DNA from 4 places in the Cytobacillus spartinae genome. Region 4 is predicted to be linked to each of the others. Evidence: riboswitches for the same ligand, from Rfam matches in the RefSeq annotation. Region 4 holds a riboswitch; each other region holds the start of a gene.
The links. A riboswitch is a leader RNA that binds a small molecule or an ion and turns the genes downstream of it on or off. The one in region 4 is predicted to bind S-adenosylmethionine.
Positions count from the first base shown of each region.

Region 1: it holds a riboswitch for S-adenosylmethionine, as region 4 does, so the genes downstream of both, ACFYKX_RS03010 (Fur-regulated basic protein FbpA) here and ACFYKX_RS17095 (methionine ABC transporter ATP-binding protein) in region 4, are expected to answer to the same signal.
Region 2: it holds a riboswitch for S-adenosylmethionine, as region 4 does, so the genes downstream of both, ACFYKX_RS01415 (LLM class flavin-dependent oxidoreductase) here and ACFYKX_RS17095 (methionine ABC transporter ATP-binding protein) in region 4, are expected to answer to the same signal.
Region 3: it holds a riboswitch for S-adenosylmethionine, as region 4 does, so the genes downstream of both, mtnK (S-methyl-5-thioribose kinase) here and ACFYKX_RS17095 (methionine ABC transporter ATP-binding protein) in region 4, are expected to answer to the same signal.

Region 1 is NZ_JBIACK010000001.1:610,481-618,365, reverse strand. It holds gene ACFYKX_RS03035 (CBO0543 family protein) at 1-517, shown strand, start outside; gene ACFYKX_RS03030 (hypothetical protein) at 611-1,453, shown strand; gene ACFYKX_RS03025 (alanyl-tRNA editing protein) at 1,566-2,768, shown strand; gene ACFYKX_RS03020 (alpha/beta hydrolase) at 3,059-3,664, shown strand; TPP riboswitch at 3,727-3,830, shown strand; gene thiT (energy-coupled thiamine transporter ThiT) at 3,898-4,497, shown strand; SAM riboswitch class I at 4,992-5,098, shown strand; gene ACFYKX_RS03010 (Fur-regulated basic protein FbpA) at 5,192-5,356, shown strand; gene ACFYKX_RS03005 (alpha/beta hydrolase family protein) at 5,371-6,180, shown strand; gene ACFYKX_RS03000 (VanW family protein) at 6,208-7,077, opposite strand; gene ACFYKX_RS02995 (MATE family efflux transporter) at 7,275-7,885, shown strand, end outside.
Region 2 is NZ_JBIACK010000001.1:299,593-307,477, forward strand. It holds gene ACFYKX_RS01395 (hypothetical protein) at 1-703, shown strand, start outside; gene ACFYKX_RS01400 (S66 family peptidase) at 758-1,786, opposite strand; gene ACFYKX_RS01405 (M42 family metallopeptidase) at 1,869-2,918, opposite strand; gene ACFYKX_RS01410 (hypothetical protein) at 3,052-3,240, opposite strand; SAM riboswitch class I at 3,435-3,540, shown strand; gene ACFYKX_RS01415 (LLM class flavin-dependent oxidoreductase) at 3,620-4,672, shown strand; gene ACFYKX_RS01420 (ATP-grasp domain-containing protein) at 4,689-5,648, shown strand; gene ACFYKX_RS01425 (hypothetical protein) at 5,758-6,606, shown strand; gene ACFYKX_RS01430 (hypothetical protein) at 6,683-6,919, shown strand; gene ACFYKX_RS01435 (ATP-binding protein) at 7,056-7,885, shown strand, end outside.
Region 3 is NZ_JBIACK010000017.1:76,232-84,116, forward strand. It holds gene ACFYKX_RS23740 (pyridoxal phosphate-dependent aminotransferase) at 1-790, opposite strand, end outside; gene ACFYKX_RS23745 (carbon-nitrogen family hydrolase) at 910-1,698, shown strand; SAM riboswitch class I at 1,783-1,932, shown strand; gene mtnK (S-methyl-5-thioribose kinase) at 2,016-3,197, shown strand; gene ACFYKX_RS23755 (GNAT family N-acetyltransferase) at 3,277-3,426, opposite strand; gene ACFYKX_RS23760 (hypothetical protein) at 3,357-3,539, opposite strand; gene ACFYKX_RS23765 (DUF2087 domain-containing protein) at 3,542-4,126, opposite strand; gene ACFYKX_RS23770 (methylated-DNA--[protein]-cysteine S-methyltransferase) at 4,278-4,775, opposite strand; gene ACFYKX_RS23775 (PAS domain S-box protein) at 4,776-6,587, opposite strand; gene ACFYKX_RS23780 (methyl-accepting chemotaxis protein) at 6,996-7,885, opposite strand, start outside.
Region 4 is NZ_JBIACK010000009.1:70,294-78,178, forward strand. It holds gene ACFYKX_RS17090 (O-acetylhomoserine aminocarboxypropyltransferase/cysteine synthase family protein) at 74-1,390, shown strand; SAM riboswitch class I at 1,517-1,628, shown strand; gene ACFYKX_RS17095 (methionine ABC transporter ATP-binding protein) at 1,822-2,847, shown strand; gene ACFYKX_RS17100 (methionine ABC transporter permease) at 2,840-3,505, shown strand; gene ACFYKX_RS17105 (MetQ/NlpA family ABC transporter substrate-binding protein) at 3,524-4,357, shown strand; gene ACFYKX_RS17110 (carboxymuconolactone decarboxylase family protein) at 4,561-4,932, shown strand; gene ACFYKX_RS17115 (hypothetical protein) at 5,117-5,353, shown strand; gene sufC (Fe-S cluster assembly ATPase SufC) at 6,771-7,556, shown strand; gene sufD (Fe-S cluster assembly protein SufD) at 7,575-7,885, shown strand, end outside.

The DNA of each region.
Region 1 (7,885 bases), on a different contig from region 4:
GAAAGAGTTTTATAAATTACTTCGAGAGTATTGGTATGATCATAATTTTTTAACCCCGAAGTGGTGGTTTCTTGTATTTCTTTCCATTCTTCCAGCCCTCTTTTGGTGGAAATTCGTAGACAAAAAACGGCTTACTGAAATTCTAACATATGGGTTGTTTTTAGGAGTAATTGCTACAATTTTAGATTCAATTGGCAGCAACGCCTTAGCGTGGACATACCCAATCCGTCTAACTCCCTATTTATACCCACAGTTATACCCATACGATGTAGGAGTAGTCATCATTCCATTTATGCTTGTTTATCAAAAATGGGGACACCAAATGAAATCATACGCCATCGCAAGTTTGTTATTGTCTTTTTTTATTGCATTTGTAGCAGAGCCCACTATGGTTTGGCTAGGAGTCTACAAAGAGTTTACCTGGAAACACATTTATTCTTTTCCTGTCTATTTTGTACTAGCGCTTATTTGTCGTTGGATTATCTTTTTTATAAAATTTCAGGAAGATAAGAATTAGTTAAGGTTTTTACAAAAGCAATATGAGTATATTGTCGTTCCTTCTACAAACACTATGAATACTTACTATTCTCGACTTCATAGGTGGCTCTCCATGAAACGACTAAACCGCAATAATAAATCGTTCCTAATATTGGCAGTTATACATACATCCCTACTAATCGCTGCTTTTATTAGAAGCAATGATCGTAAACGTTCATTTATTTCTTTAATGTCGGACATAGGGTTTGCATATCTTTTTGAATACATTGTATTAAATCTATTTAATGCTTATAAATACAAGCCCAAAATATTAAGAAACAATTACTTAGATAATATTCTTGGGGCGATTTTATCACAAGCAATCTTTGTCCCGTTTACCTCCCAATTTATAAGAACATTTAAACTGGGTTGGGTAGGGAAATTATTTTTTATCGTGTATTTCTATCTAGTTGAACAGTATTTTATTCAAACGAAAGTCTATAGTACTCTATGGTGGAAATCTTATTTTACAAGCTTTTTCTTGCCTGTGTTCTATAATTTGAGTGACTACTGGAAAAACCATTTAGAAAAAGGAACTAGATTCATACTATTCATTTCCTTATTTTTATCTATCTTAGTTACGGGAGTCAACATATTATATGTTATGGCTGTGGTAAGAAAATTCCGTTTTGGTTTGGGTAAAATTCATTCATGGAAAGAACATTTTATCCTAGCTCCGTTATATTCAATCTTGTTATCATTGCTTTCCGCTATCACTGTTAAAAAGGGAGGACTCATCCCAAAAGGGGTTTTTCTAGTATTCGCAAGCTTCTTAGATTGGGTTATTCATGAAACTAAAGTGGTGAAAAAGCGATTTCATGTTTCAACTTTAAATATTTTTATCCATTGTTTAATGCTGTATATTTCAACTCTCTTTAAAAATTTGATCTATAGTGAAAATAATCAACAAAGTTGACCACTTCAGCCTAATTCTGTTGTGGTCCATTTTTGTTCGTCTTACTTGACCAATAAGCTCTAAAAACTTATTTTATTACTATTACATATGTTTAAAAAGGGGATATTTTTAAATGAAAGATCGATTATATTATTTTGATCCATACATAAAAACATTTTCAGCAAAGGTAGTAAAACAAGGCCAAGATCCTACTGGAGATCACTTTGTTGTTTTATCTGAGACGGCCTTTTATCCTACTGGCGGTGGTCAACCACACGACATAGGAAAAATTAATCAACACGATGTGATAAACGTAGAAGAGGTTGACGGTGAAGTAAGACATTACACGGCAAATCCAATTCCGGAAGATACAAACGAAATTACGGGAGAAATAAACTGGCAGCGACGGTTTGATCATATGCAGCAACATGCAGGACAACATATTTTATCTGCAGCATTTGTTGAGCTATATGGATTTGAAACCGTAAGCTTTCACCTTGGTAAAGACTATTTAACGATAGATCTTGACGTTGATGACATAAAGGAAGAAATTCTAGTTCAGGTAGAGAGTTTAGCGAATCAAATCATCTTGGAGAATCGACCGATTGAAACAAGATGGATCTCAAAGGAAGAGGTCACGCAATATCCACTAAGAAAGAAACCGACCGTTGATGAAAATATTCGACTTGTCATCATTCCAGAATTTGATTATAACGGGTGTGGTGGAACCCACCCAAATAGCACAGGTGAGGTTCAGGCAATAAAGATCTTAAATTGGGAGAGACAACGAAAAAAGATCCGTGTGTCTTTTGTTTGCGGAAATAGAGTCATACACCAGCTACATCAGAAAAATTTAGTATTAACGAAATTGAGCCAACTTTTAAACGCTCCTGAATCAGAGATGGAAAATGCATTAAGCAGAGTGTTAGAAACCAAAAAAGAATTGGAAAAATCTTTGGAAGAAGCTCAAGACAATATAATGAGTCATAAAGTCCAAGTATTGATTGAACAACCAATGATGTTTAATGAACAACTTATTATTAAAGATGTACTTAATGACTATTCTCTTCAGCAGCTTCAGAAAATGGCCCGTATGGTCATCAGTAGAGCGAAAAGTGCAAATGTCTTTTTAGTATCTAAGACGATGAACAAAATTCAATTTGTTTTCAGTCGGGGTACCGCATCTAACCTAAACATGAAACAACTTGCTGCAGAGCTCTTACAAGTTATTGATGGAAAGGGAGGAGGCAGTGAATCCCAAGCACAAGGTGGAGGAGAAACAAATCTCTCAGCCGAAGAATTTTTATCATTAACATTGGAAAAATTAAAAGGCTAGCATAATGATAGGCGAGATAAATGTGTTTTCTTAAATTTTTGGATTGGAAGTAAAGCTGTCCTTCATTTTCCAGAGATGAAGGACACAATCATAGATATATTAACCATGTCCCGGAAGATTTATATGTAAAAAAACAGTTCTTCAATGGAGAATGTAATTTAATCAAACGATTGATTAAGAAATTTGCATCCCTATGATTTGACATGTCATATAGACTGGACTAAAATTTATTTTGAATTCAAGATATCTGCATTTGTGAGAATAACTTCGAGTTGAAGAGGGGGATTTGAATGCAACATATATTCCAAAAAGGTACCGATGAAACTAAACCGACTCTGCTATTGCTTCATGGGACTGGAGGAAACGAGCAAGATTTACTACCCATTGGGGGAATGATTGACCCAACTGCTTCTATTCTAAGTGTAAGAGGAAATATCTTAGAACACGGAATGCCTCGATTTTTCCGTAGACTTGCAGAAGGTGTCTTTGATGAAGAAGATCTTGTTTTTCGTACGAAGGAATTATATGAATTTTTAAATGAAGCATCTGAAAAATACGGATTTGATCGCAATCATATTGTTGCAGTCGGTTATTCCAATGGGGCGAATATAGCAGGAAGCTTATTATTTCACTATCAGGATGCGTTAAAAGGAGCGATCCTACATCACCCTATGGTCCCAAGAAGAGGGATTGAGTTGCCAACCTTAAATGGGGTTCATGTATTCATTACAGCCGGTGAAAATGATCCACTTTGTACCCCACAGGAATCGAAGGATTTAAAGACGTTTTTAGAAAATGCTGGTGCAAACACAAGCATTCACTGGGAATATAATGGTCATCAGTTAACCCGAACAGAAGTAGAGGAAGCTGCTGAATGGTATAAAAAAGTTTTTTAAAGTTTTTCCTACCAAAGTAGGGAAATATAGGTTATACTTTGATGTGACATAACTAAATAAAACGTAACCACAAGGGGAGCTATATGCTGAGAGTGAATAGTTTGTCTATTCTGACCCTTTGAACCTGTTAGTTAATGCTAGCGCAGGGATGTGGATTTGTAGATGCTTCTGTCATTCTGCTTTCATATTCTCCCTTGGGGTTCCGTTCACTAGGAAAAGGGGAGAATTTTTTTATGAAAAAAATAGGCTTACTAGCAATGATTGAAGCGGCTTTTTTTGCTGCATTCGCACTGATTCTTGATTTGCTACCTTCTATTAAACTCTCACCAGCGATTTCAATCTCGATCGCGATGGTACCTATTTTTATCTTAGCGTTTCGCTGGGGGTATAAAGTAGCGTTATTGTCTGGTTTTCTTTGGGGGTTATTACAGGTCGCGGTAGGAGATATCTATTTCTTAACACCTATTCAATTTGCCATTGAATACTTTATTGCATTTGCCTTTGTTGGGTTTGCCGGTCTATTCTATAAAATTATTCATTCTTATTTACAAAAAGGCGATAAGAAAACCGCGATGGTTTGGATTGTCGTTGCCACATTTGTCGGTAGTTTAGCGCGTTATTTTTGGCATTTCGTGGCCGGATTCATTTTCTGGGGAGAGTATGCACCAGAGGGAATGTCACCTGTATTATACTCGCTAGTTGTAAATGGAGGAACGATGCTAGGAGCTGCCATCCTATGCTCAATCGTCGTAGTACTTCTGATTTCGAGTGCACCACGTCTTCTTCAAAGAAAACCAACTTACATCAGCATCAATCAAAAAAATGCTTCATAGTTAAGAGAGCCGACACCTTGTATATGTGTCGGTTTTTCAATAGAGTATATTTGATCAAGCTGGTGGGTCTCCTATAAAAACTTGAATCTAACATTCTTAGAAAGTCAGAAGGTAGGGGAACTTCAGATGCTAAGTGATATCACCGTGGACGTACTGAGGTTAGTTTTAAGTTCGGACAGCACAACAAGAAAAAGCTAGCGTTGAGTCCGATGTCAGTTCAACTTCGAACAGTACAATAAGAAAAAGCTCGTGTAGAGTCCGAAGTCAGTTCAACTTCGCATAGCAAGAGGAGGAACCCCCAGTTTAGTGTCCGAAGTCGATACAACCTAAGAAAGTAAACCAAGGAAATACTCTTCGCTCAATTTTGAACCAGGGTCATATCTCTTATTAATTTTACACAAATATTCTTAATTTCGTCATCATTAGTCAAAATCCAATTGACATAAAGACTATATTGTTTTATATTAATTCCTATAAACTTAATAAGATTAATTTTCTTATCCAGAGAGGTGGAGGGAGTGGCCCTATGAAACCTCGGCAGCGGACTCGTTTGAGAACTGTGCCAATTCCAACAAGCTTTAGAGAGCTTGAAAGATAAGATGAGCGGCTTCCTATACGAGACCAACCTCTTCTTATTGTCTGGAATTGACGATAAGAGGAGGTTTTTTTATGTCCAACAGTAGGAGGGTGTTAAATGGAAGATACATTGAAAAAGGAACAACTTATCGATGAACTTCTTTATTTTGGAATCTATAAAAAAGGTAATAAGCAACTATTTGAGCTTCCGTTATCCGTTCTTGAGGAAGAATATGAAAAAGTTATTAAGGGAAAAGGTCATATTCAAAACAACGAATCGTAAAGGGGAGCGATCCAATGTGTACACAAATTAAGATACCGTGGAGAAACCAACACTTAATTGGTAGTATCCATTTTCCGGATTCTTATCTAAATAAAAGTAATGTATCATATCCTCTAATCATTATTTGCCACGGTTTTACGAGCAGTAGAATAGGCGTGGATCGTTTATTTGTTAAGTCCGCTAATCAACTGACGGCAGAAAGTTGTATAGTCGTTCGATTTGATTACAGTGGCTGCGGAGAGAGTGAAGGCAACTACGGAAATTCTGGTCTAGACGAATTAATCGAGCAAACGATAGACGTGATAGAGTTTTGTTCTGGAATAGATAAAGTTGATTCAAATAAGGTCACTCTTCTTGGACATAGCTTAGGAGGAGCAACTGCTCTGTTAACTGCGGTTAGAGATATTCGGGTAAAGCAGCTCATACTCTGGTCAGCGGTGGCAAACCCATATGAAGATATAGCGAAAATCGTTGGTATGAATAATCTTAGAAACTTAGAAAAATCTACCTCTATTGATTATCTAGGCTATAGCTTTTCAGAAAAATATTTCAATTCACTAAGAAAGTTCCACCCACTAGAAGAAGCAAAAAAGTTCAAGGGAGATGTCCTCATTATTCATGGCACTGATGATAAGGATATCCCCGTTCACTATTGCCATTCGTATGAAAAAGAATTTTTACTTAGAGCCAAAGATGGTTCGTGTACAAAACAAATCATTCATGGTGCGAATCATACTTATTCTTCTTCAGCTCACTTCAAGCAACTAATGGACACAACAAAAAAGTGGATTAACGACAAAATCATGATTGAACAGTTTGTATAAGAAAATCCCTAATTATGATTCTTGTGACTAATCGCTCAAGTGAATTTCCTTTGGAAGGTCGATTGACATGCTTTGAACATTCCTCGGTTCATTATTAATAAGATCTGATGAATAGATCATAACGAATATCGTCCCGCCAACTGCCTTCGATCTAATTAAAATCGGTTGATTGGTCATATTTTTAAAAGAAAAGTCGGGTCCATACCAACTCACAGTTGCATCGCGGCCTGGTGGAACGTATGGGACGCTCTTACTATGGGAGTACCTTTCGATAATGTCCATCCCAGCTCGGTCTACAGCATTAAATAAAGTGGAGGAAACTTGACAGATTCCTCCACCAATTCCCTCAGATAGCTCACCTCTAACAATAACAGGTGCTTTTAAATATCCTTTTGCCTCTGTTCGTCTACCTACTACTTCATTAAAAGAGAATTTTTCACCTGGAAAAACGACGTGATTGTTTATAGCTTCTGCTGATAGTCGAATATTATGAGAGCGAGTCTTATTATGACTATTGAAATATGTAACATAGTAACCAATTTGTTTGTTTTTAATATGTGAGAGTAGTTCACTATCTACCTTTGGATAAACGGATAGGGTTGGAATTTTCATATTGCTCTGACTGTTTTGGTAAAAGTATTCTACGAATTGGGATTTAAATTCTTTCTCATTAAGCTTAACTCCTAATTCCTCAGGTACCATTTGTCCAACATCATTTAACTTTGCATTCTTTGGAGAAACATATATTTTCTCTGATAGTTCCTTAGCTAGTTGGTCAACTTTTTCTAAATCTAATAGGGGGCTACCTGGTAATGGGAGTGAATAATCCTCTTTTGTAAAGGTTGGAAATAACAGTTCGTTCTCTTTTGCTGAGCCTTGGTGTATACCTGTCTGCATAACAACAATAAACAAAATGACTGAAAAAAATAAACGAATCAATCAAGTTCACCTCCCTAATATAGTATATGTAGTATTTTAGGGTTCAATCGGATGATAACAATTGGTTCAATTTTCCGAGGAAGCAGATTGTTCGCATTCTAAAGAAAAGTTCGAAATAATAAAAGAACAAACCATTTTGAAAAAGGTGTTACTAGATGAAGCAATATGATTTTACAAAAGGAGATATTTTTAAGAGTATGCTCCTTTTTTCAACCCCAATTATGATGACGAACCTACTCCAGGTATCTTATCAGTTCATTGATAGCCTTTGGATTGGAAACTTATTGGGAGCCAATGCATTAGGAGCCATCGCGGTTTCAGGAACAGTTATTTTCACCGTTCTTTCCTTTATTATTGGAATAAACAATGCAACCTTAACCATATTGTCCCAACAAAAAGGGAAAGAGGATGAGGATGGTTTAAAACGCTATTTAAATGCCTTTGTTGTCATATTAACAAGTTTATCGATTGTTCTAGGATTTCTCGGTTATGTTGGATCTGAAAATTTTTTACGATTTCTAAATACCCCTGAAAATATGATTTCAGATGCCACTACTTATTTACAAATTAATTTTATCGGAATTCTATTTCTCCTTGGATACAATTTTATTGCAACAGTACTGCGATCTGTGGGTGATAGTAAAACCCCACTTTACTTTGTCTTGTTAGCAGTAATTCTAAACACGATTTTGGACCCAATCTTCATTTCCGTTTTTCAATTAGGGATAAATGGAGCGGCCTATGCAACCATCCTATCACAGGGAAT
Region 2 (7,885 bases), on a different contig from region 4:
AGAGTATAAATTAAAAATACTACCTCAAGTTTATTCTTCACTTGGAATTGGTCAAAAATTAACAGTAGCAGGTGAAAATTTTAAAACGGTTATAATGAACTTAACTGGTGGAGAAAGACCGTTATTTGATGTTGCTTTTAATTCATATAAAGACTTCTTGTTTCAACAAATGCCAGTTGACCCAACCTACTTAGTAGCATCTGGTAATGTTATAGACAATACTGACTCCGTATACCAATTAGATAATGATTTGAACTTATCTCCTGATGAGAGACTTTTAAACAATGCTGTACTGAGAATTACTTCTGACCCTAATACAAAACAAAAAGGCTTAACCGGTGTACCTAAGGTAGAAGGAAAGCATAAAATTCCGATGATTTCTCTTCATAACGTAGGCGATTTATTTGTACCTTTCCATATGCAACAAATCCATGCAAAAAGAGCACAAGAAAATAGTAATGAAGATTTATTGGTAACTAGAGCAATTAGGGCTGTTGGGCATTGCGATTTTACGCCAGAAGAAGAGGTTCAGGCCTTTGAAGATCTTGTGCAGTGGGTAGAAAAAGGTGTTAAGCCAGAAGGGGACGATATTTTAAATCCTTCTGCAGTAGCAGATCCTTCATTTGGGAAAAAATTCACAAAGCCTTTAAGAAATTTTGACCTGTTGAACAACCAAGAGAAGTCTGAAGATTCTTCCTCTTAATTATTTGAAAAAGCTTAGTAGAGTCGTCATCCACGACCCTACTAAGCTCTCTTTCTATTTAAACACAGTTTCAATAACCCCTTTTCCACCCTCATACTTTACCGTTCCATAAGCTCCATTAACAATAATGTTCTGAGGTGGAAGGTGGCCAATGTCTGTGTCATAAATAACGGGGATATTTAAATCGCCGAATGCATCTCTTAGTGCATCCTCGTATGTGTAAGTGTTTTCGGTTTCCTTTGTTACCGGCCTTCCAATTAGAATTCCATTTACATTTTCAAACCACCCGTTTTGTCTTAGCTGCCAAAGCGCACGATAGAGTTGTGTAACGGATAGTTCTACATTTTCAAAGTAGAAAATTAATCCTTCATCATTAGCATTCTCCAGATTAAAAGATTCTAAATCTCCAAATTTAGTTCCTGTTAAATTCATAATGCAGTCAATGCAACCCCCGATAAAACGGCCTGAGAAAGTTGCGGCTTCCTCTTTTAATGCCTTCCATTCTGTTGGCGTATCTACATAAAATCCTGTAACAGGGTTAGCAAATGCTTGCTCCCAAGAGGATTGATATTGTTCACTTGATGTTTGAATGATTGTAGAACCTACTTCTGAACCAAGTACCTCGCTCCACTTATTTGTAAGGGGATCAAGGTCTTTTGCCGCAATATCTAGAAGTGCTGGCCCATGAGCAGAAGCATGACCAGTTAGAACCGTGTATGAAAAGAGAAGGGTACTAATGTCTGAGTATCCGAGAATCCATTTTGAAGGGAGTGATTGAAGTCTTTCCCAATCTAGATAAGGTAGAATTTCCATTAAGAACTCTCCACCCCAAATAGGAATGATTGCTTTTACATTTGGATCCTCAAAAAAATCCATTAGTTCATTCCTTCTTTTTTCAGGAGAGCAACTTCTACTATTTTCTTGTGTCCAGACTGTATCACCAATAATGATGTTAAACCCTTTTTCCTCAAGTTGCTTCTTTGCTTTATGTACTAGAAAATGACCGCCTTCTTCAACTCCATTGGAAGGGGCTGAGACAGCAATAGTATCACCAGGTTTTAATGCAGCAGGATATTTGATCATACCTTCCACCTCTTCTTTTTCCTATATTATACAATTATTCAAGTGTTAAAAAAATCCCCCTCAAAAAGAGGAGGATAAAAATTTATAGAACCATATCTGACATTACATAGTGATACAAAAGCTTACCAGTATTATCAATTGAAGACTGGTGCGTACGCTCGAATGCGTGAGAGGAATCAATACCCGGTCCAATTAAGCCGTGAACAATATCGTGTCCCGAGCGAATGGCTGCTGATGCATCTGATCCGTAGTATGGATAAATATCTAGCTTATAAACGATGCAGTTTTCTTCAGCTAGATTCACTAATCTTTTCCTTAACTCATAATGATAAGGTCCACTTGCATCTTTCACACAAATGGAAACAGTATACTCATCAGTCGACTGGCCATCACCCATAGCGCCCATATCAACAGCTAAATATTCAACTGTTTCTGGTGTTATGTTTGAGTTTCCACCATAGCCAATCTCTTCGTTATTAGAAATTAAAAAGTGTGTTGTGTAAGGAAGCACAACATTATTTGTTTTAATCTCTTTGATTAATTGAAGGAGTATAGCGACACTTGCCTTATCGTCTAGGTGACGCGATTTAATAAAACCACTTGGTGTAATTTCGACTCTTGGATCAAACGACACGAAATCGCCCACTTCAATTCCAAGATTACGAACATCCTCAGCGTTTTTCACTACCTCATCAATTCTGACTTCCATGTTGTCTTGGTTTCTTTCTGCTTTGCCAGCATCTTTATATACGTGAACAGAAGTCTGGTGCATCAAAATTGTCCCTGTGTAAATCTTTCCAGAACTTGTTTCGATTTGACAATATTCACCTTCAATGGAGTTGTATTTAAATCCACCAATTAAATCTAACTTCAGTCGTCCATTCGACTTAATCTCTTTAACCATTGCACCAAGTGTATCAACATGTGCAGTTAACATGCGGTGTTTGTCTGTATTTTTTCCCGGTAAGGTTGCAATTAGACCACCTTTTCGATTGCGTCTAGTCTCAACACCATACTCAGATAAAAAGTTCTCAACATATGTAATCACTTCGTTTGTATTACCAGACGGGCTAGGAATAGATACTAGCTCTTTTAACAAGGAAAATGTGTCATTCGTATTTGGAAAATTCATTTTTTATTATCCTCCTAATATGTATTCATAATTACTATTATACGCTTCATTCTTGATAAATCTAATAGTTTCATAAATAGAACCATCGTAAAAAGAGTATCCAGGAATCCCCGAATACTCAAAGTTACTTTAACTATCCCTTTTTAAAAAGGACCTTCCCACCGTAATAAAGTAAAGCGAAGGAAAAAACTATAATAGCAATGACTCCTATAACATCAAAGAGCAAGGCAACTGCACCTGTAATCACTGCATTGGTTGGAATATAAATCAATGCAAATCCAGCAAGAATACATGCTAGGAATATAAGCGCTTTATGATACATTCGACTAACACCTCCCTCTAATATAATGTATGAGAAAATTAAGTTTTCGAAAGGACAAATACCCATCTTGTTAGTTAAAATTTTTGTGTATGTAGAATGTTTAGAATGAATAGGTTAGTAACATAGAAATAAATATTTGACTTAAACCTGAGTTATATAGTAGGATTACTAAGAATTAATTATTTGAATATTAACTCTTATCAAGAGAGGCGGAGGGACTGGCCCTACGATGCCCGGCAACCACTGATTTTCAGAAAGGTGCTAATTCCAGCAGAGCTATTACGTTCTGACAGATAAGGTGAAGCGAAAACTTCTTCTTATCGAAGAGGTTTTTTTGTGTTTATGAAACTGTTTTAGAATACACAAGGGGGAAATACACATGAAATACGGTTTTTGGTTACCGATTTTTGGGGGATGGCTTAGAAATGTTGATAACGAAAACATGCCACCTACATTTGATTATGCGAAGAACGTAATTCAATCTGCTGAAAATTGGGGGTTTGACACAACTCTCATTGCTGAGCTTTACTTAAATGATATTAAAGGGCCTAAGCAAGATTCATTAGAAGCGTGGTCGACAGCAGCAGCTCTAGCAGCTGTTACGGAAAAAATTGAAATTATGACGGCTGTTCGTCCAGGATTCCATAACCCTGCTGTTACCGCAAAAATGGCAGCCAATATTGATCATATTAGTAACGGTCGCTTCACTTTAAATGTTGTCTCTGCTTGGTGGGAAGAAGAAGCAAAGCAATATGGTGGAATTTTTACAGAGCATGACGAGCGATATAATCGTACAGAAGAATTTATCGACGTGCTAAAAGGACTTTGGACAGAAGATACTTTCTCATATGAAGGAAAATATTATTCTATTAAAAACGCCCATTTATCTCCAAAACCTGTACAACGTCCTAATCCGATTCTATACGCGGGAGGAGAGAGTCCTCGAGGCAAGAAGGCAATTGCAAAACAATGTGATGCGTATGTGATGCATGGTGGGACAGTCGAGGAAGTTGCTGTTAAAATTGATGATATGAAAAAACAAAGGGAGCTAGCAGGAAATAAACCTTTCCGTTCATTTGGTATGGCAGCATACGTGATTTGTAGAGACACGGAAGAGGAAGCACAAGAAGAGCTTGCTAGAATAACGGATGTAAAAGAGACGAGTGCTTACGCAGGATACAAAGATTTTGTTGGGAAATCTCAGTTAGAACAGCAAGTTAAGTTATATGATTATTCTGTTTCTAATCGAGGGTTACGTCCAAACTTAATAGGGACACCAGACCAGATTGCCGAACAAATCATTGCATATGAAGAAGCGGGAGTCGATTTACTATTACTTCAATTTTCACCTCAGTTGGAGGAAATGGAACTCTTTTCAAAAAAAGTAATGCCACTAGTTACGCAAAAACAAAAAAATAAACAATTACAGTAGGAAATGAGGGAATACGTTGAATAAAATATATGTCTTACATGAAAATAGTGAATGGACCATTCATTTAACAAATAGATTAGAAGAGTTAGGTCTTCCATATGAAGAGTGGCATTTGGATCAAGGAGTTGTCGATTTATCATCAGAGCCACCTCAGGGTGTTTTTTATAGCCGAATGAGCGCTTCATCACATACGAGAAATCATCGCTACGCACCAGAGTTAACCGAATCTGTTTTGGCTTGGTTAGAGAGAAATAATCGAAAGGTTTTCAACGGTAGTCGTGCATTACGACTTGAAGTCAGTAAGGTTAATCAATATATGGCTTTAAACGCAGTTGGAATAAGAACACCAAAAACCATTGCTGCAGTAGGGAGAGGGCAAATCTTAGAAGCGGCTGTAAAGCTGGAGGCAGGATCCTTTATTACGAAGCACAATAGAGCTGGAAAGGGCCTAGGAGTTCAATTATTTCATTCTATTGATAGCTTAAGAGAATACGTGGACGGACCAACATTTGAAGAACCGGTGGATGGAATTACGCTTGTACAAGAATATATTCAATCACCTGAGCCATTCATAACAAGATGTGAGTTTGTTGGTGGTAAGTTCGTCTATGCTGTTCAAGTGGATACATCTGAAGGGTTTGAACTTTGCCCCGCAGATGCCTGCCAAATTGGAGATTTATTTTGCCCAGTAGGAGAGGAAGCTCCACAAGAAAAACCTAAGTTTCAAGTAGTGGATCTACATGATCCGATCATTGAATTATATGAAAAGTTCCTTCAGGAGAATAAGATTGCAGTTGCAGGGATTGAATTTATTCGAAATGCTGATGGAGAAATCTATACGTATGATGTAAATACCAATACAAATTATAACTCAGATGCAGAGAGGGTATCGGGGAAATTCGGAATGCTTGAGGTAGCAAAATTTCTTGGGTCTGAGCTAAAGAAACTTGAAAAAGGGACACTAATTAATAGCTAATTTAAAGAACAACACGTCCTAATGCGTGTTGTTTTTGATGCTATGTAAAAGGATTATCTGTTTAAGAGAGCGAATAACCTTTATGAAGGTTTTAAAGGAGGTTCTTTTTTTGAATACAAAATTAATTATCGTTGAAGGGTTACCAGGGTTCGGAAAATCGACCACTGCTAACTTTATTCGAGATCTTTTAGAGGAAAAAGGGATTAAAAATCAACTATTTTTAGAAGGTAATTTGGATCATCCTGCTGATTATGATGGTGTCTCTTGCCATACAGAGGCTGAATTACAACACCTATTATCCAACCATTTAGAGGTTAAGGATATTTTACAAAATAATGTGGTAGAAAAAGGGGATAAGTACTTTCTACCATATCAAAAGATGAAAAATGAATATGGGTCTAAGCTTTCTACTGAATTATTTAATGAGATTTTTAAAAAAGATATATATGAACTTGCTTTGGATCAAAATATAAATCTTATTGTAGACAAATGGACGGAGTTTGCACAACATGCACTCAACGAAAATAAAACTTATATTTTCGAATGTTGCTTTATTCAGAACCCTGTTACGGTAGGGATGATTAAATATAATGCGTCGAAAGAAGTGGTAAGAGATTATGTTCATAGATTACAAGAGGTCATTAAAGGACTAGACCCACTTTTAATCTATGTAGAACAAGATGATCTTGAGTTTTCTTTTAAGAAGGCCATTCAAGAAAGACCGCAGGAATGGTCAGAAGGATTTGTGAATTACTATACAAATCAGGGCTATGGAAAAGCCAAAGGATATAAAGGTATAGAAGGTACCATTAAAGTGCTTGAAGCAAGGAGATTATTAGAAGAAGAAATTTATGATTCACTAGGGATAAAAAAAGTTAAAATTAATAATTCCAACTATGAGGGGAAAAATTACAAGCAAACTCTTTCTGATGTGTTAATGTGTAATTTTTATAAATAAAAGGTGTATTAACATATAACCTATTTTAAAGGGTATGATATTTTTAGTTATTACTTTGATAATGGGAGGTTTTATAATGGGAGAATGTAATCTTGATCATTCACTTGAAGATGTCAAAAGTAAATATGAATCACAGTCTGAATACTTGCCAAGTGAAATGAAGCCATTATTTGAGAGCTTTTTCACGAAAGAACATACTCAGGAGCTTCTAAATGATGTCTTTCACTTATTGAAAAAGTATGATTTATCGTCGAACGAGGAGAGGGAAACAAGAAATAGAAGATTATATATGGTACTGCAAAATGTAAAGTAAGAAAAATGGTGTAGATGAGTATTTGTCTACACCATTTTTTTATAAAGTATTAAGAATTTTCGGTAAATATAAAGGAATCCGTCACACTTTGTCGTATCTTACTACTAAGAAATTTTCTTATAGTGAGGAAGATACTATGCTCGCGGAGAAGTTATTATTACACGTATTAATTATTTTTGCCCCCATCCTCATTTATAGTTTCTTTATTGAAAACAAAGGGAAACAAATCAATTCATACATTTGTGGTTTGTTGCAGGGAGGAACAGCTCTCCTTTGTATGACATTTCCTGTTTACAATTTCGAATTATATTGGGACTTGCGGTACGTTCCTCTAGTACTAGCATTTCTATATAGTGGTCCTATAGCAGGCGGAATAGTCTTTCTGTTTATCCTTGGAACGAGAACCTTCATTGGTGGAGAAGCATTGCTCTTCGGATATATAAGTGCTATTATTTCGGTCATTGTTCCATTTGCATATTCTATTTTGAATAGATTCTGGAAAAAGAGTCCAAGGAAGAGGATTCTCACTGCAATTACAATCGGGTTTTGGCCGGCTGTTATGCAATTGGGAATTCTAATCTTTTGGTTTGTTTTTAATCCATCAGCTGTAAACTTTTCTGAACTGATCAGCTATATTTTGATATTTGGTTTTATCAACATTCTTGCAATCGGTTTTGCTGCAAAATTAAATGAAATGATAATCGAAAGAATCATGATGAAACAGGAGATTCGACGAGCAGAAAAGTTTAATACACTCGGTGAGCTTGCTGCCTCCATTGCTCATGAAGTACGAAATCCACTAACGGTAGTCAAAGGATTCCTTCAACTCATGCAACAGAAGGAAAAGGGAGAAAATTATCAGTATCTTACATTAGTGCTGGGGGAGCTCGGGCGTGCAGAAGCGATTATAAATGATTACTTAAGCTTCGCGAAACCACAATATGAAAAGAAAGAGAAATTCCTTAT
Region 3 (7,885 bases), on a different contig from region 4:
TAATTGCAGAAATAACACTTTCATTTCCAACGGCGAAACCAACACGCCAACCTGCCATATTATAGGTTTTGGATAAGGTATAAATTTCGATTCCAATATCCTTTGCCCCTTCGGTCTGCATAAAGCTAATAGGCTTCTGTCCGTCAAAACCAATTGCACCATATGCAAAATCATGAACCACACAAATATCGTGCTGTTTAGCAAGTTTGACCGTTTTTTCAAAGAATTCATTGGTAGCCACTGCTCCAGTTGGATTGTTCGGGTAATTCAAAAACATTAGCTTACCCTTTTCCAATTCCTCAGAACTCAGTTCACTGTAGTCAGGTAAAAAGTCATTTTCTTCTTTTAACGGCATCGTAATCATTTCCGCTTTAGCAAGTGCCACACCTGACCAATAATCAGGATAGCCTGGATCAGGGACAAATACACTTTCTCCTGGATTTAACAAACATTGTGGGATTTCTACTAGACCCGCTTTTCCGCCAAAGAGAATGGCTACCTCTTTGTCAGGATCAATGGTAACTCCGTATTCACGTTGATAAAATTGAGCAGCACCCTCTTTTAATGAGCGAAACCCCTGAAAGGGAGAATATTTATGATTAATAGGATTCTCTGCAGCCGACTGAAGTCTCTGTATGATATGTTCAGGTGTCGGTTGATCTGGATTGCCTTGTCCTAAATTAATGACATCAAAGCCCTCTTGAATGGATTGATTAACCTTCATAACAAGGGAAGCGAAAAACTGTTTTGGAAGAGATTTTAATAAATCCGATTGAGGATAAACTTTCATTTTTCCACCTGCTTTAATATTTTCATTTTTTAAAAATTTTTGTTGAAAAACTAGTCACAAAGATATAACGTATTTGACAGATTGTAAAGCATTTATTTAATATTTTTACTTATGAGGTGATGACTGTGTCAATCAAAATATCATGTATACAAATGGATATTGCCTTTGGCTTGCTCGAGAAGAATTTTGAAAAAGCTAATCATTTAATGGAAAAAGCAATGGAACATCGTCCTAATATAATTGTTTTGCCTGAGTTATGGACAACTGGATATGATTTAACAAGACTAGATGAGCTTGCAGACGAATATGCTGAAAAGAGTCTAACATTCTTGAAAGAAAAAGCAAAGCAATTTCAAGTCCATTTAGTTGGTGGATCTGTAGCAAACAAGACAGACGAAGGAGTATTTAACACCCTGTTGGTAATCGATAAAAATGGGGAGCTCGTCCATCAGTATAGTAAGTTGCATCTTTTTAAATTGATGGATGAGCATCTATATCTTTCAGCTGGGAAAGAAAAAGGATTATTTACACTTGATAACCAGTTCTTTGCTGGGATGATTTGTTATGATATCCGTTTCCCAGAATGGATACGTTCGCATACAACAGAAGGAGCAGAGACACTATTTGTTGTGGCTGAATGGCCCCTAGCAAGGCTTTCTCATTGGCGTTCCCTATTAATTGCAAGAGCCATTGAAAACCAATGCTATGTGATTGCTTGCAACCGCTCAGGAGCAGATCCAAACAATGTGTTTGCTGGTCATTCGATGATCATTGATCCTTGGGGTGATGTTGTAGCAGAGGCTAGTGAAGCTGAAGAGATTTTGACAGGAGAAATTGACTTGGAAAAGGTGAAAGAAGTAAGAAGTATGATACCGATATTTGCCGACAGACGTCCGGAATTGTATTAGGTTAATTTATAAAAACGTATTGACAAGAATAATGATTTGTTGTTATGATTCTCATCAGTGAATATTTTCTGAAAATTAATTTTTCTCTTATCAAGAGCTGGCAGAGGGATTTGGCCCGATGAAGCCCAGCAACCGACCGTAATTCCATTGTGAGATGGGGCGATATTTGTTCGCCGGATTTTATCCGTAAGGCACGGTGCTAATTCCACCAGATTTATTCTGGGCAGATAAGAGGTGCGAAGTCTAAGCTTCAAGCCTCTTTCAAATGAGAAAGAGGCTTTTCTTATGGGGAAGCCTCCAATTAGGAGGAGTTTAAAATGACATTACAACAAAAACAACAGCAACAAACATATGAGCCTTTAACTGAAAGTACAGCAATCGAATTAGCTAAGAAACTAAACTTATTTTCTGATCAGGCAGTCTTACAAAGTACAGAGATTGGTGATGGTAATTTAAATCTCGTATTTAGAATTGTGGACCAAGAAAATAATCAAAGTGTGATTATTAAACAAGCCCTTCCTTATGCAAAGGTAGTAGGTGAAAGTTGGCCGTTAACATTAAAGCGGGCAACCATTGAGTCAGATGCACTAAAAATATTTAAGGATATTGCGCCTGATTTTGTACCAGAAGTTTACTTTGCTGACGAAGAACTGGCTATAACCGTTATGGAGGATCTATCTCACCTTATTATTGCTAGAACAGGTTTCATTCAAGGAAATGATTATCCACTGCTATCAGCACACCTTGGAAAATACTTAGCAAGAACATTGTTTTTGACTTCCGATTTTGGGTTAAAGCCTGCCAAGAAAAAAGAATTAGTAGGGCAATTTATTAATCCGGAGCTTTGTAAAATTACAGAGGACCTTATTTTTACAGATCCTTTCTTCGATGCACCTACAAATAATTTCGAACAGGAACTCTTAAAAGAAGTTAACCAAATATGGAACGACCAACAGCTTAAGTTTCAGGTTGCCCTTTTAAAGAAAAGCTTCTTAACGGATTCTGAAGCGCTATTACACGGTGACCTTCATACAGGAAGTATCTTTGTATCCGAAGAAGAGACGAAGGTAATTGATCCTGAGTTTGCTTATTTTGGCCCAATCGGCTTTGATCTAGGTCAAGTAATCGCGAACTTACTATTCCAAGCGATTGCTAATTCGGAAAAACGCGAAGTGATTTATAATCATATTGAAGTGTTTTGGACTACGTTTGTTAAAGATTATGAGGCTCTATGGAACAGCCAAAATGAAGAGCCACTAGCTACAACAGAAGGATATTTGTCTTTCCTTCTAGAGAAAGCATTAAAGGACGCTATCGGCTTTGCTGGATGTGAACTTATCCGCAGAACGATCGGTCTTGCACATGTAGCGGATTTAGATGGAATTCAAGATGACACAGAACGTATAGAAGCAAAAAGAACAACGTTATCAATTGGTCGTGAACTAATCGTGAATAGAAACCAATTTACATCGATTCAACAGCTATTAAGTAGCTTATAACAAATTACAGGTATCTTCTATATTGGAAGATGCCTTTCCTTTTTCAACCACATTTATATAAGCACTTCCCTTAGGGAGGTTAGTTCACATGCTCCAGGGAGTACACTCCATACTCCCGTGGTGTATGAAAGCCTAGTTTTTCTGCCAGTTTAATAGATCCTACATTTTTAATGTCACAGTCCCAACGGGGTAGGATGAACCAGTTATGTTGTTTCGCGAATTCACATATACGTCCCCGTCTATAAAGTGATCAAGTACTGAATAGGCAAATGTAGGGGTGAAAGGAAGTTCCTCTAAAAAACTTTGTATAAAGGAATAATCACTTAAAGCTAACTTTTCCACTTTTAACCCTCGCTCTTTGCCCAAAATTCTTCAGGGTTTAATTCGTAGATCCCATTTTCTCTATACATATATTGATTAATGATAAACTCCCTTCGGATGGTTGCATAGTCCTCATGGAATTGCTTTATATATTCGTTTAACTCTTTCTCCTCGTACTTTTTCCCCATCTTTAATCCACGGATGATGTATTCAAATACAATTAATTTCTTCTTCCTTTGTGCAGGGATATTTTTTAACTTACCTTCTTTAAAAAAGTTATCAATTACCTTTTGTCGTTCAACAATCGATTTCTCCATATTATCTTTCTCCCCTTCTTTTTTCTCAATAAGTTCCATAAGGACACTAGCTTGTTGCCTAATAACCGAGGTATTTAAATGAAAATATAGTGTGTTCTTATCTCGTCTATCGTAAACGACGTTAATATCTCTTAGCTTATTTAAGTGATGGGTAATGGTTGGCGGTGTTAATCCTAGTTTTCCAGCAATTGCTTGACCATGAAGTGGCCCTTTTGCTAATAGAGCAATGATTCGAATCCTTGTTGGATCCCCTAAGGTTTTGTGAAAAGAAACTAAACGATTTAGTTGCATAACCGACTCCTCAATTCGATATTTATCTAATTAGATTTATATCAAATTAATTAATGTGTGTCAATGATGGCTTAGGTTTCTGCTTACTATTTAGAAATTAGGCACAAAAATACCACCTTCATGATAAAAGGTGGTTAAATATCTACCTTGGTTATAGGGTTACTCCCTCTATTTCTAATAGCTTTTCTTTAATATCAATTTTGTTACCTGCATACCCGGTAAGTGATTGATTTTTCCCGATAACACGGTGACACGGAATCACGATCGGGAGTTTATTGGCTTTATTGGCTAAACCTACTGCCCTTACTGCTTTTATGTTGTTAATGGAATGGGCAACATCTTGGTAGCTTCTCGTTTGTCCGTAGGGAATTGCTCTCAATACATTCCAAACAGACATTTGAAAATCCGTGCCATCATATTCGATTGGTACGTCAAACTCCAATCTTTTTCCTAAGAAGTACTCCTCTAGCTGCTGTATCACCCTTTTTAGTATTGGGTGCTGGGATTGAGGATTCTCACCCTTTAAAGTAGCTTCTTTTTTTAAGAAGTCTTCTTCATTCAGATAAATAGCAACTAACTTTTCATTTTGACTGACAATATGTAATTCACCTATTGGGGAATCAAATTTCGTATATTCTCTTTTATCCACTCACTTGTTCCCCTTTTTTAAAGGTAAGTAAATATTAAATGTCGTACCAACACCTAATTCACTTTCTACTTGGATATTCCCCTCATGCTCTTCAACAATCTTATATGTGACCATTAAGCCTAAGCCTGTGCCTCTTTCCTTTGTAGTGTAAAAAGGCTCCCCTAACCTCTTAAGCTTTTCATCAGGAATACCACTACCTTCATCCCTGATCGAGATATGAACTTTATGGTCATCCGTTTCTTTCATGATAATCGTGATAATTCCCCCTGTGGGCATAACCTCGATTGCGTTTTTTATAATATTGATAAAAACTTTCTTCAACTGATTTGGTTCGCAATAAATAGAAGGGATTTCATTTCCAAGAACCATGTTAAATTGAACATTATGCAATACGGCTTGAGCACTAAGTAGATCCACTGTTTCTTGCATAATTTTAGCCACATCTTTTTCCACAAACATGACGGCCTGAGGCTTCGCTAAGATTAAGAATTCATTAATAATGGAGTCAATTCGATTCAGTTCTGTTGTAATAACGGAAAAGTACATCGAATGCTCCTCTTTAAATGAGTCTTCTAGTAATTGAATAAACCCCTTTAAAGCAGTCATTGGATTACGAATTTCATGAGCGATTCCCGCTGCTAACTGACCAATGACATTTAATGTATCAGATTTTCGAAGCTGTTCCTCCATATTAAGCTTATCTGTTATATCCTTAAATACAGTAAGGCTGATATTTAATAGAACATTATGCTTACTGGAAAACTCGAAATATTTTACATTACCTGATTCTAACCTCAGCGGTAATATGCCCTTTATCTGACCGTTTTCTAACAGAACTTTCCTCTTTGCATAAATTTCATCCTCAACTACATTTGAGTATTTTAAAAAGTTAAAGAATGATTTGCCTACTATATCATTTTTTGAAAGCTCAAGCATTCTCAAGCCGGATTCATTTATATCTATGATTTCCGATTTATCGTTCCATAGTAGAATCCCTTCAAGAGCTCCTTCAAAGATATTTCTAAACTTTCGTTCACTATGACGAAGCTCTTCTTCCATTCTATATCTTTCTGTAACATTTCGCAGAATGATTATATTGTTTCCATCCACTGCATTTAATTTTGACGTAAATTCTAGAATCTTATTTTGGCCATTAGGCATTAAAAATAATAACTGATCTCGTACAGATCCAGTACTCTTTAGGGTGTTCACTATTTTATAATACTTCTCGTCTTTTAAGGGAACAAACTCATCGAGTTTTCTTGTTTTCAGTTCATCTAGATGACATTCAAATATTTTACATGCAGAGTCATTTGCATCTATCACTTGGCCATCATTGTCCCAAAAAACAATTGCATCAAGCGCTTCTACGAATAAGTCTTTATATAGTTCTGAGTTTTTCTTGACCTTCTGCTCTAGTACATTTTTCTCGGTTACATTTCTTAATATGGTTATGTATAAGTTACTATCTATTAATTTATTTGCTATAAGATCAAAATACAGGGTATTATCACCGTTTAGCAAAGGAAGGTTCCCTTTAGCCTCATTTTTCCGGCTTAAAATTTCCATGATTTTCTTAACCTTATATTGTCTGTCCTTAGGTATATGAGACTCTAAGTTAGACTGAATTAAGTCATAGCGGTCTATACCAAGCACTTCACAAATAGAGTCATTCACATCTATAATGATTCCGTTCTGGTCAAATATTATGATCCCGTCAGAAATAGAAGAAAAGATATTACTTAATTTATATTCTCTATTTATTTCATCTTTACAGTTCTTCTTATGATCACTGTCAATAGTAGGCTTCACATTAAACCCCCTTTTGGGATATTACATATGGCTGTTTCCGCATAGATTCTAGCTATACGTATATCGTCTCCAAAACGGATTCTATGCTGTTTCGTGGCATCTTTCCTCCCAAAATAAAGAAAACAGCACCATAATTCGTTCAAAAGCAATTTTAAAGTATTTAGATAGCACCAAAGTTTACGAAAAGAGCCTTACATATAAACAAATTCTACATTATTTGGCAAATCCCTTTCAATATGAGTATAATACCAGTACTTTTTATCTAGTAAATTAAACATATGGAATTTTCTAATAGATTTACCTTGTTTAAGAGGAAATTGAATTTTAAAAAAGTGGACTAGAGATACTCCTTTTAATCTAGAATAAAATCTAGTTAACAGGATATAATCTCTGCCCACTATTAATACTTTACAATTTAAACTTTGAAATCATAGAATTCATTTGCTCTGCAAGCTCGGATAACGAGTGAGCACTATTTGAAATTTCTTCCATCGAATTATTCGTTTGAAGAACGGACGCACTTGCTTGTTCAATACCTGCTGCAGATTCTTCCGATACAGACGCGATATTCTCAATACTGTTATTCATTTGAGCGGATCCTTCAGAAACCTCTTGAAGACTAGTCGAAATATCATTTACACTCTTCGTCATTAAATTAACAGCACTGTAAATCTTTTGGAACGTTTCTCCAGTGACTCTGATTTGATCCGTACCTTCCTCAACTTGCTCATACCCATTTTGTAAAGAAGAAACGACTTCGTTTGATTCTATTTGGATACCTTTTACAATATTCGTAATGTCAGACACTGAGTGAGAGACCTGTTCTGCCAGTTTTCTAACTTCGTCCGCAACTACTGCAAAGCCTCTACCATGTTCGCCCGCACGTGCAGCTTCGATTGCTGCATTTAATGCTAGTAAGTTCGTTTGAGCCGCAATATCCTGAATAACCTGAACAAGGGTAGAAATTTCTTTCGTACGGTCGTCTAGGCCCTTAACTTTTTGTACGGAACCTTTCATAATATCATTAATTCTTACCATTTGGTTTTGTGATTGTTTCATTAAAGTGTCGCCTTGTTTCGTTAAATCTAGTACTTCATCTGAAGCCTCTTTAATGACCAAACCACTCTCGTTTGCCGAATCTACCTTTTGTAGATAATCTTCCATCATCATCGCTAATGTTGAAGAAGAATTAGCCTGCTCCTCTGCACCTCCAGATAGCTCCTGCATCGTTGAAGCAACCTGTTGACTAGCAGCTTTTACTTCATTTGCTGATTGATTTAGGAAATCACTTCTATTTG
Region 4 (7,885 bases):
GAAGAGGGGTTTTTTCAACTCTTCTTTTTAGAATAGTAAAACCATTTATAAATTGAAAAGGAGAGACGAGAAAATGAGTGAACAAAAGAAAAGTTATCGTTTAGAAACATTAGGTGTGCATGGTGGACTAAGTCCTGACCCTACAACAGGTGCGAGAGCAGTCCCAATCTATCAAAATAATGCCTATCAATTTCAAAGTACCGAACATGCTGCGAACCTTTTTGGACTAAAAGAACCTGGTTACATATACACTCGAATTCATAATCCTACAGTAACTGTATTTGAAGAAAGGGTTGCCCTTCTAGAAGGTGGGGTTGGTGCACTTGCAGTATCAAGTGGAATGGCTGCTATCACACTGGCTATTTTAAACATAGCAGAGGCAGGTGATGAGATTGTTACAGCATCTAATCTATATGGAGGTACCTATAACCTTTTCGCAATCACCCTTCCAAAGTACGGAATTAAGGTTAAATTTGTCGATTCAACCGACCCGGAAAACTTTAAGGAAGCAATCACGGAAAAAACAAAAGCAGTTTTTGCTGAGACGATTGGAAACCCTAGTTTACGTGTACTAGATATAGAAAAAGTAGCAGAAATAGCGCACGAGGCAGGAGTGCCTCTGATTATTGACAATACATTTGCAACACCTTATCTTTGTCGACCAATTGAGCACGGGGCAGATATTGTCATCCATTCAGCTACAAAATGGTTGCTAGGAAATGGTACGACACTTGGTGGGGTGATTGTAGACGGTGGGAAATTCGATTGGAATTCACCTAAATTCCCTGGCTTTACTACGCCAGATCCAAGTTATAACAATTTAGTATATAGTGAAGCCCTTGGGCCTGTTGCATACATCATTAAAGCGCGAGTTCAGTTATTGAGAGACCTAGGTCCTTCCTTAAGTCCACAAAATGCGTTCCAATTTACATTGGGGCTAGAGACATTGCATGTAAGAATGAAAGAACATATAGCGAATACTAAAAAAGTTATCGAATATTTAGAAGGACATCCTGCTGTGAACTGGATTTTATACCCTGGACATGAAAAACACCCAGACAAAGAGCTTGCGGAAAAATATTTCCCTAAGGGTGCAGGAGCTGTTGTTGTATTTGGGATTGCAGGTGGAAGAGAAGCAGGGGCAGCTTTAATTAACAACTTAAAGCTATGGGCTCATGTTGCAAATGTCGGGGATGCAAAAAGTTTAATCATCCATCCGGCAAGTACAACTCATCAGCAATTAGACAGTGAGGGTCTAAAGAAGGCTGGAGTGCCTGAAGACTTAATTCGTCTATCCGTCGGTATTGAAAACGTAGAAGATTTAATTGAAGATCTTGAGCAAGCCATTGAGGCCGCTACCGGTTCTGTGTCATTAACCACAAACGTTTAACCAGTTTTTTCTATTTAAATTTTTCTAATAATTATCGTTGACACCCTATTTTATCCGTGATACGATAGCACTCGTGAATAAAACTACTTATTCAATTAACCTATTAACTTAATAAAGACTTTTTTGCTCTTATCAAGAGAGGTGGAGGGAAGTGCCCTATGAAGCCCGGCAACCGTCAATCATACGTTGATTGAAATGGTGCCAATTCACACAAAGCATATGCTTTGGCAGATGAGAGAAAGGACGATAAATATTGTGCCTTTCTGCTTATTTGCAGAAAGGCTTTTATTATTTTTACAAACACCCAAATGGTTACTCTTAGTATAAAAAAAGGGAATAACATGCCTAAGGGAGTTAAAGCTAATAAATAAGTCTTGTTTATATATCTGAGTAGTTTTATCCGAAAAATCGGGTAAAAGGGGTGACAATAGATGATTTCAATTAAAGATGTTAAGAAGATTTATCCTTCCAAAAAGGGGAAAGTAACTGCTGTTGATGAAGTGAATTTAGAAATAACCGAAGGAGAGATCTTCGGAGTAATTGGCTATAGTGGAGCTGGTAAAAGTACACTAATTAGAATGTTGAACGGACTAGAAATTCCTACTGAAGGTTCAGTAACAGTTGCCAATCGGATGGTTTCTAAAATTAGAGGCAGTGAACTAAGAAAAGCTAGACAAGAAATTAGCATGATTTTTCAGCACTTTAATTTACTTTGGTCTAGAACCGTTAGAGAAAATATCGCCTTCCCATTGGAGATTGCTGGGGTTAATAAAACTCAAAGATTAAAAAGAGTCGATGAGCTTATTAAACTCGTAGGACTAGAGGGACGTGAGGATGCCTATCCATCCCAATTAAGTGGTGGTCAAAAGCAAAGGGTAGGGATTGCAAGAGCGATTGCCAATAACCCAAAGGTGTTACTTTGTGATGAAGCAACCTCAGCATTAGATCCACAGACTACTGACTCTATATTGGAGTTACTTGTTGATATTAACAAACAATTAGGATTAACGATTGTCCTTATCACACATGAAATGCATGTCATCAGAAAAATTTGTCACAGAGTAGCCGTAATGGAAAATGCAAGGATTGTTGAATTAGGGCCTGTCCTAGAAGTATTTAAGAACCCTCAGCAAGAAATAACAAAACGCTTTGTACAGCAAGTAACAGAGCCAGAAGAAACGAAAGAAACAGTGGGGCATCTATTAGAACAATATCCGCATGGTAAGGTCGTACAACTTGGGTTTGTAGGAGAAGCAGCAGAACAGCCTCTCATTACTAACTTAATACGTCATTACGATGTGACGGTTAATATCTTGCAAGGGAAAATATCTCAAACGCAAGATGGGTCATATGGAACTTTATTTATTCACTTAGACGGAGAAGAGAGCGAAGTTTCAAAAGCAATTGATTTTATCCATTCCCAGCAAGTTGGAGTGGAGGTGATGACAAATGGTTGATTTCATGGAAAGAATTAAATGGGAAAAATTAATCGTAGCTACACAAGAAACCATTTATATGACATCAATTTCTGTAATTGCCACCTTTATTTTAGGCTTACTGCTAGGATTATTACTCTTTCTAACTGATAAAGGTAACATTTGGGAAAACAAACCGATTAACATCGTCATCGCAGCGATTGTGAATATATTTAGGTCAATTCCATTCATCATTTTAATTGTTTTACTAATTCCTTTTACAAAGTATCTAGTAGGATCGATGCTTGGAGCAAATGCTGCATTACCTGCTTTAATTATCGGAGCAGCTCCATTTTACGCTCGTATGGTTGAAATTGCTTTAAGAGAGATTGATAAAGGTGTCATTGAAGCTTCTCAATCTATGGGCGCAAAGCACAGTCAAATTATTTTTAAAGTTTTAATTCCTGAGTCATTGCCTGCGTTAATATCAGGAATTACCGTTACCGCTATTTCACTGGTTAGTTTTACCGCGATGGCTGGAGTAATTGGTGCAGGGGGATTAGGTCACTTTGCTTACCTTGAGGGCTTCCAACGCAATAATTCATTCGTAACTTTAGTTGCAACAGTATCCATTTTAATCTTAGTTTTTATCATCCAACTTGTTGGAGATTATTTTACAAAAAAAACAGACAAACGATAACAGGAGGAATTTTCACAAATGAAAAAGAAGCTAACAGTATTTATAATTGCACTACTTACATTGGTACTATCTGCTTGTGGCGGTGCTGCTAACGATGATTCAGCAAACGGTGAAGAAGGAAATGTCAAACTAGTTGTAGGCGCATCTGCTGTCCCGCATGCTGAAGTTCTTGAAGAAGCAGCAACATTGCTTAAAGATAAAGGGATTGATTTAGAGGTAGAAGTATTTACAGATTATGTTTTACCAAATATCGCTTTAAGAGATAAAGAAATTGATGCAAACTACTTCCAAACTCCTGGCTACCTTGCTCTACAAATGGAGGAGAATAAAGATTTTGATTTTGTAAGTGTAGGTGAAATTCACCAAGAGCCAATTGGTATCTACTCTAAAGATTTTGACAGTCTTGCTGATCTTCCAGATGGTGCAAAAATTATCATGAGTGATTCTTTTAGTGACCACGGTCGTATTTTACCTATCTTCGAAAAAGCAGGTGTGATTAAGCTTAAAGAAGGCGTTGGTGCTAATGCAAGAGTTGAGGATATTGTTGAAAATCCTAAGAACTTAGATTTCTCAACTCTAATTGAGGCAAGATTATTAGCATCTTCTTTTGAAAGTGGCGAAGGCGATGCTGTAGCGATCAACACGAACTATGCTTTAGAGGGTGGAATTAATATTAAGGAAGATGGAATTGCTTTTGAAGGCAATGATGTTGTTCCAGCTAACCTAATCGTTGTTCGCAGTGAAGACGAAAATCGTGAAGAGATTAAAACTCTAGTTGAGGTTTTAAAATCTGAAGAAATTCAAAACTTCATCCAAGAAAAATACCAAGGTGCAGTTCTTTCTGTACAGTAATAAATGTGTAGGGCGCTGATATTCAGCGCCCTTTTTCATGTTTTTGATGAGAATAGTTTTTTCTATAAATTAACATACTAACGTTGATACTTCACCCAATATGGTGATTTTGAAACCCTATAGATTACCAATGAGCTGTTATACATATATGAGTAATTTCTTAGGGGAAAGTAAATACATTACTTAGACTGGAGATGATCACTATGGAACATCAATTTGAACCAAGGAATTCAACAGAAGAGGCACTTCATGAATATAAAGCAGGATTAGGGACGTTTACACAAAGAATGCCTGAAATTGCTCGCCATTATAATGCTTTTACAGAGGCATGCTTTAAGGAAGGCTCTCTATCCCAAAAAGAAAAACACCTGATTGCCTTAGGTATTAGCATTTTTGCTCAAGATGAGTACTGTATTATTTATCATGTAAAAGGATGCCTAGACCAAGGTGCATCTGAAGAAGAAATTCTCGAGGCTGTAGGTGTTACCGCAGCATTTGGTGGAGGAGCTGCTATGAGCCAGGCAGTTACGTTGGTCCAAGAAGCCGTTCAAGATCTTAATCAACTTAAGCAATAAAGATAAATTTTTTTATGGTTTTTTGTCACGAAAAAAGAGTACTTCCTACGTATTAAGAGCAAATTGGCTGAATAGTAAGAAAAAAAGACTTGAACTTACCGTACGGCGCTTCACTCAAGTAAATAGTCTATTCCTCTCCTTTTTCGACTTTGAGCACTTTTTTTGTAGATGTTAACATAGGGATGTGTTAAAAAAAGTCGCTAAAAGCGATTATAACCGAAAGGAAGGATTCGTTATCAGTCAATTGCAACTGAATTATACGAGTGAAATGGAAAAAGCAATGCACAGTGCTCATGGGGTTGGTTATGCCTTGTATAGTCTTAAACATGAGGTAAGAATGAAAATTGAAGAAAAACGCCAAAGAAACTATATAAAAAGTCAACGAATGATTGCAGATCTTGATCGAAGAGTTCATTCATAATAGCAAAAGTAGAACCGGTGTCAGATGGCACTGGTTTCTTTTATGTATAGAGTGTTCTTTTGAAGGAGGACTGGCCTCTGACAGGAAAATAAAATTAAGGCTTCTGGAGTCAGAAGAAGACCTGACTTCTGACAGGAGAGTAGAAATCCAGGCATCTAGAGTCAGAAGATGGTGTGACTTCTGACAGGGGAGTAGAAATCTAGGCATCTATAGTCAGAAGAAGGTGTGACTTCTGACAGGAGAGTAGAAATCCAGGCAACTAGAGTCAGAAGATGGTGTGATTTCTGACAGGAGAGAAGAAATCCAGGCAACTAGAGTCAGGAGATGGTATGACTTCTGACAGGAGAGTGAAAATCCAGGTCTCTATAGTCAGAAGATGGTATGCCTTCTGACAGGAGAGTGAAAATCCAGGTATCTAGAGTCAGAAGATGGTGTGACTTCTGACAGGAGAGTAAAGATCCAGGCATCTAGATTCAGAAGATGGTGTGACTTCTGACAGGAGAGAAGAAATCCAGGTCTCTAGAGTCAGAAGATGCTCTAACTTCTGACAGGAAGTAAAGGTCCAGAGCTTCCATAGTCAGAAGATGCTCTAACTTCTGACAGGAAGTAAAAATCCAGGGCTTCCATTGTCAGAAGTTGCTCTAACTTCTGACAGGATAGTATAAAATCCAGGCCCCTATAGTCAGAAGAATGCCTGACTTCTGACAGGATTGTAAATATACATTCATCCATAGTCAGAAGTTGGTATGACTTCCGAAGAGAAATAGAAATGACACGCTTCTATAGTCTGGGTGCCAACTACTAACAAACCCAACTTGATATCCTAAGTTACCGTATTTCTTAAAGTTAGAATTCACAAAAAAGGTTCTTACTATCATCGCATTTTTTTGCAAGTGTGAGTTAGAACACTCCTCAAGGGCAAGATTCAATTTAAAATATTGAATGGTGGTAATATGAGTACTAAGCATGCACCTTGCACTTTTCTTTGTCTAGTTCCAGCGACTAGCCCCTCAAGGTCAAATAACCTTTTACAAAAAAAGTCAAAAAGCGGACTTTTCCCGCCGAAGAACATTTGCTTGTCAAGGCTGGGCGAGTCGCTTGCACTTTTCTTCAAACAATGGGAAAATGGTATGGTCATTCTCAATTACATATGAATACATATAAAGAAAAATGAAGGAAAAAATATATAGGACATGTTTTAGCCACTTTAAACCATTTTTGCTCAATGAATTCAAAATACTTAGAATTCATGCGGTTTCATTAGAGTAATTAAAAATACATAAAGATAGGTTATCACTGTATAAGAGTTGCTATCATTTTTCATTTGTTATAAGATTGTAATGAGAATAAAGTGAGAATTGTTTTTGGCTATTTGCCAACAAGATACAAACTTTCTTTTAATTATGGAGGTATAATTATGGCAGGATCTACATTATCAATTAAAGATCTTCATGTAAAAATTGAAGATAAAGAAATATTAAAAGGTGTTAACCTTGAGATTAAAGGTGGAGAAATCCACGCAATCATGGGACCTAATGGTACCGGTAAATCAACCTTATCTTCAGCTATTATGGGTCACCCTAAATACGAAGTGACAAGCGGAAGCGTCTATTTAGACGGTGAAGATGTACTTGAGATGGAAGTAGATGAGCGTGCTCGTGCTGGTCTATTCTTAGCTATGCAGTACCCAAGTGAAATTAGTGGGGTTACAAACGCAGACTTCTTACGTTCAGCTATTAACAGCCGTTTAGAAGAAGGAAATGAAATTTCATTAATGAAATTTATCCGTAAAATGGATGAAAAAATGGACTTCTTAGAAATGGATCAAGATATGGCACAACGCTATTTAAATGAAGGTTTCTCTGGTGGAGAGAAAAAACGTAACGAAATCCTTCAGTTAATGATGATTGAGCCGAAAATTGCTATTCTGGATGAAATCGACTCTGGACTTGATATTGATGCGTTAAAAGTAGTTTCTAAAGGAATCAACGAAATGCGTGGAGAAGACTTTGGATGCTTAATTATCACTCACTATCAACGTCTTTTAAACTACATTACTCCTGACCATGTTCACGTTATGATGCAAGGCCGCATTGTAAAATCAGGTGGACCAGAGCTTGCACAAAGATTAGAAGCAGAAGGCTACGATTGGATCAAGAAAGAACTAGGTATTGAAGACGAAACAGTTGGCCAAGAAGCGTAAGCGTTAGGAGGATCAAGTATGACTACTGAAACAAAATTACCATTTGATAAGGAGTATGTTAGCTCTTTTTCGAAAGAAATGGGCGAGCCAGCTTGGTTAACAGAGCTCCGTTTAGAAGCGCTTGCAAATGTTGAGACATTGCCGCTTCCAAAACCAGATAAAACAAAAATTGATAAGTGGAATTTCACTCAATTTGATAAACATATTGTAAAAAGTGATGATTATGGAACGTTAAATGATCTTCCTGAAGAAGTTAGATCTCTTATTAACGCCGATTCAAGTGATCAAAATTTATATATTCAACGTAATAACCGCCCTACGATTCTTTC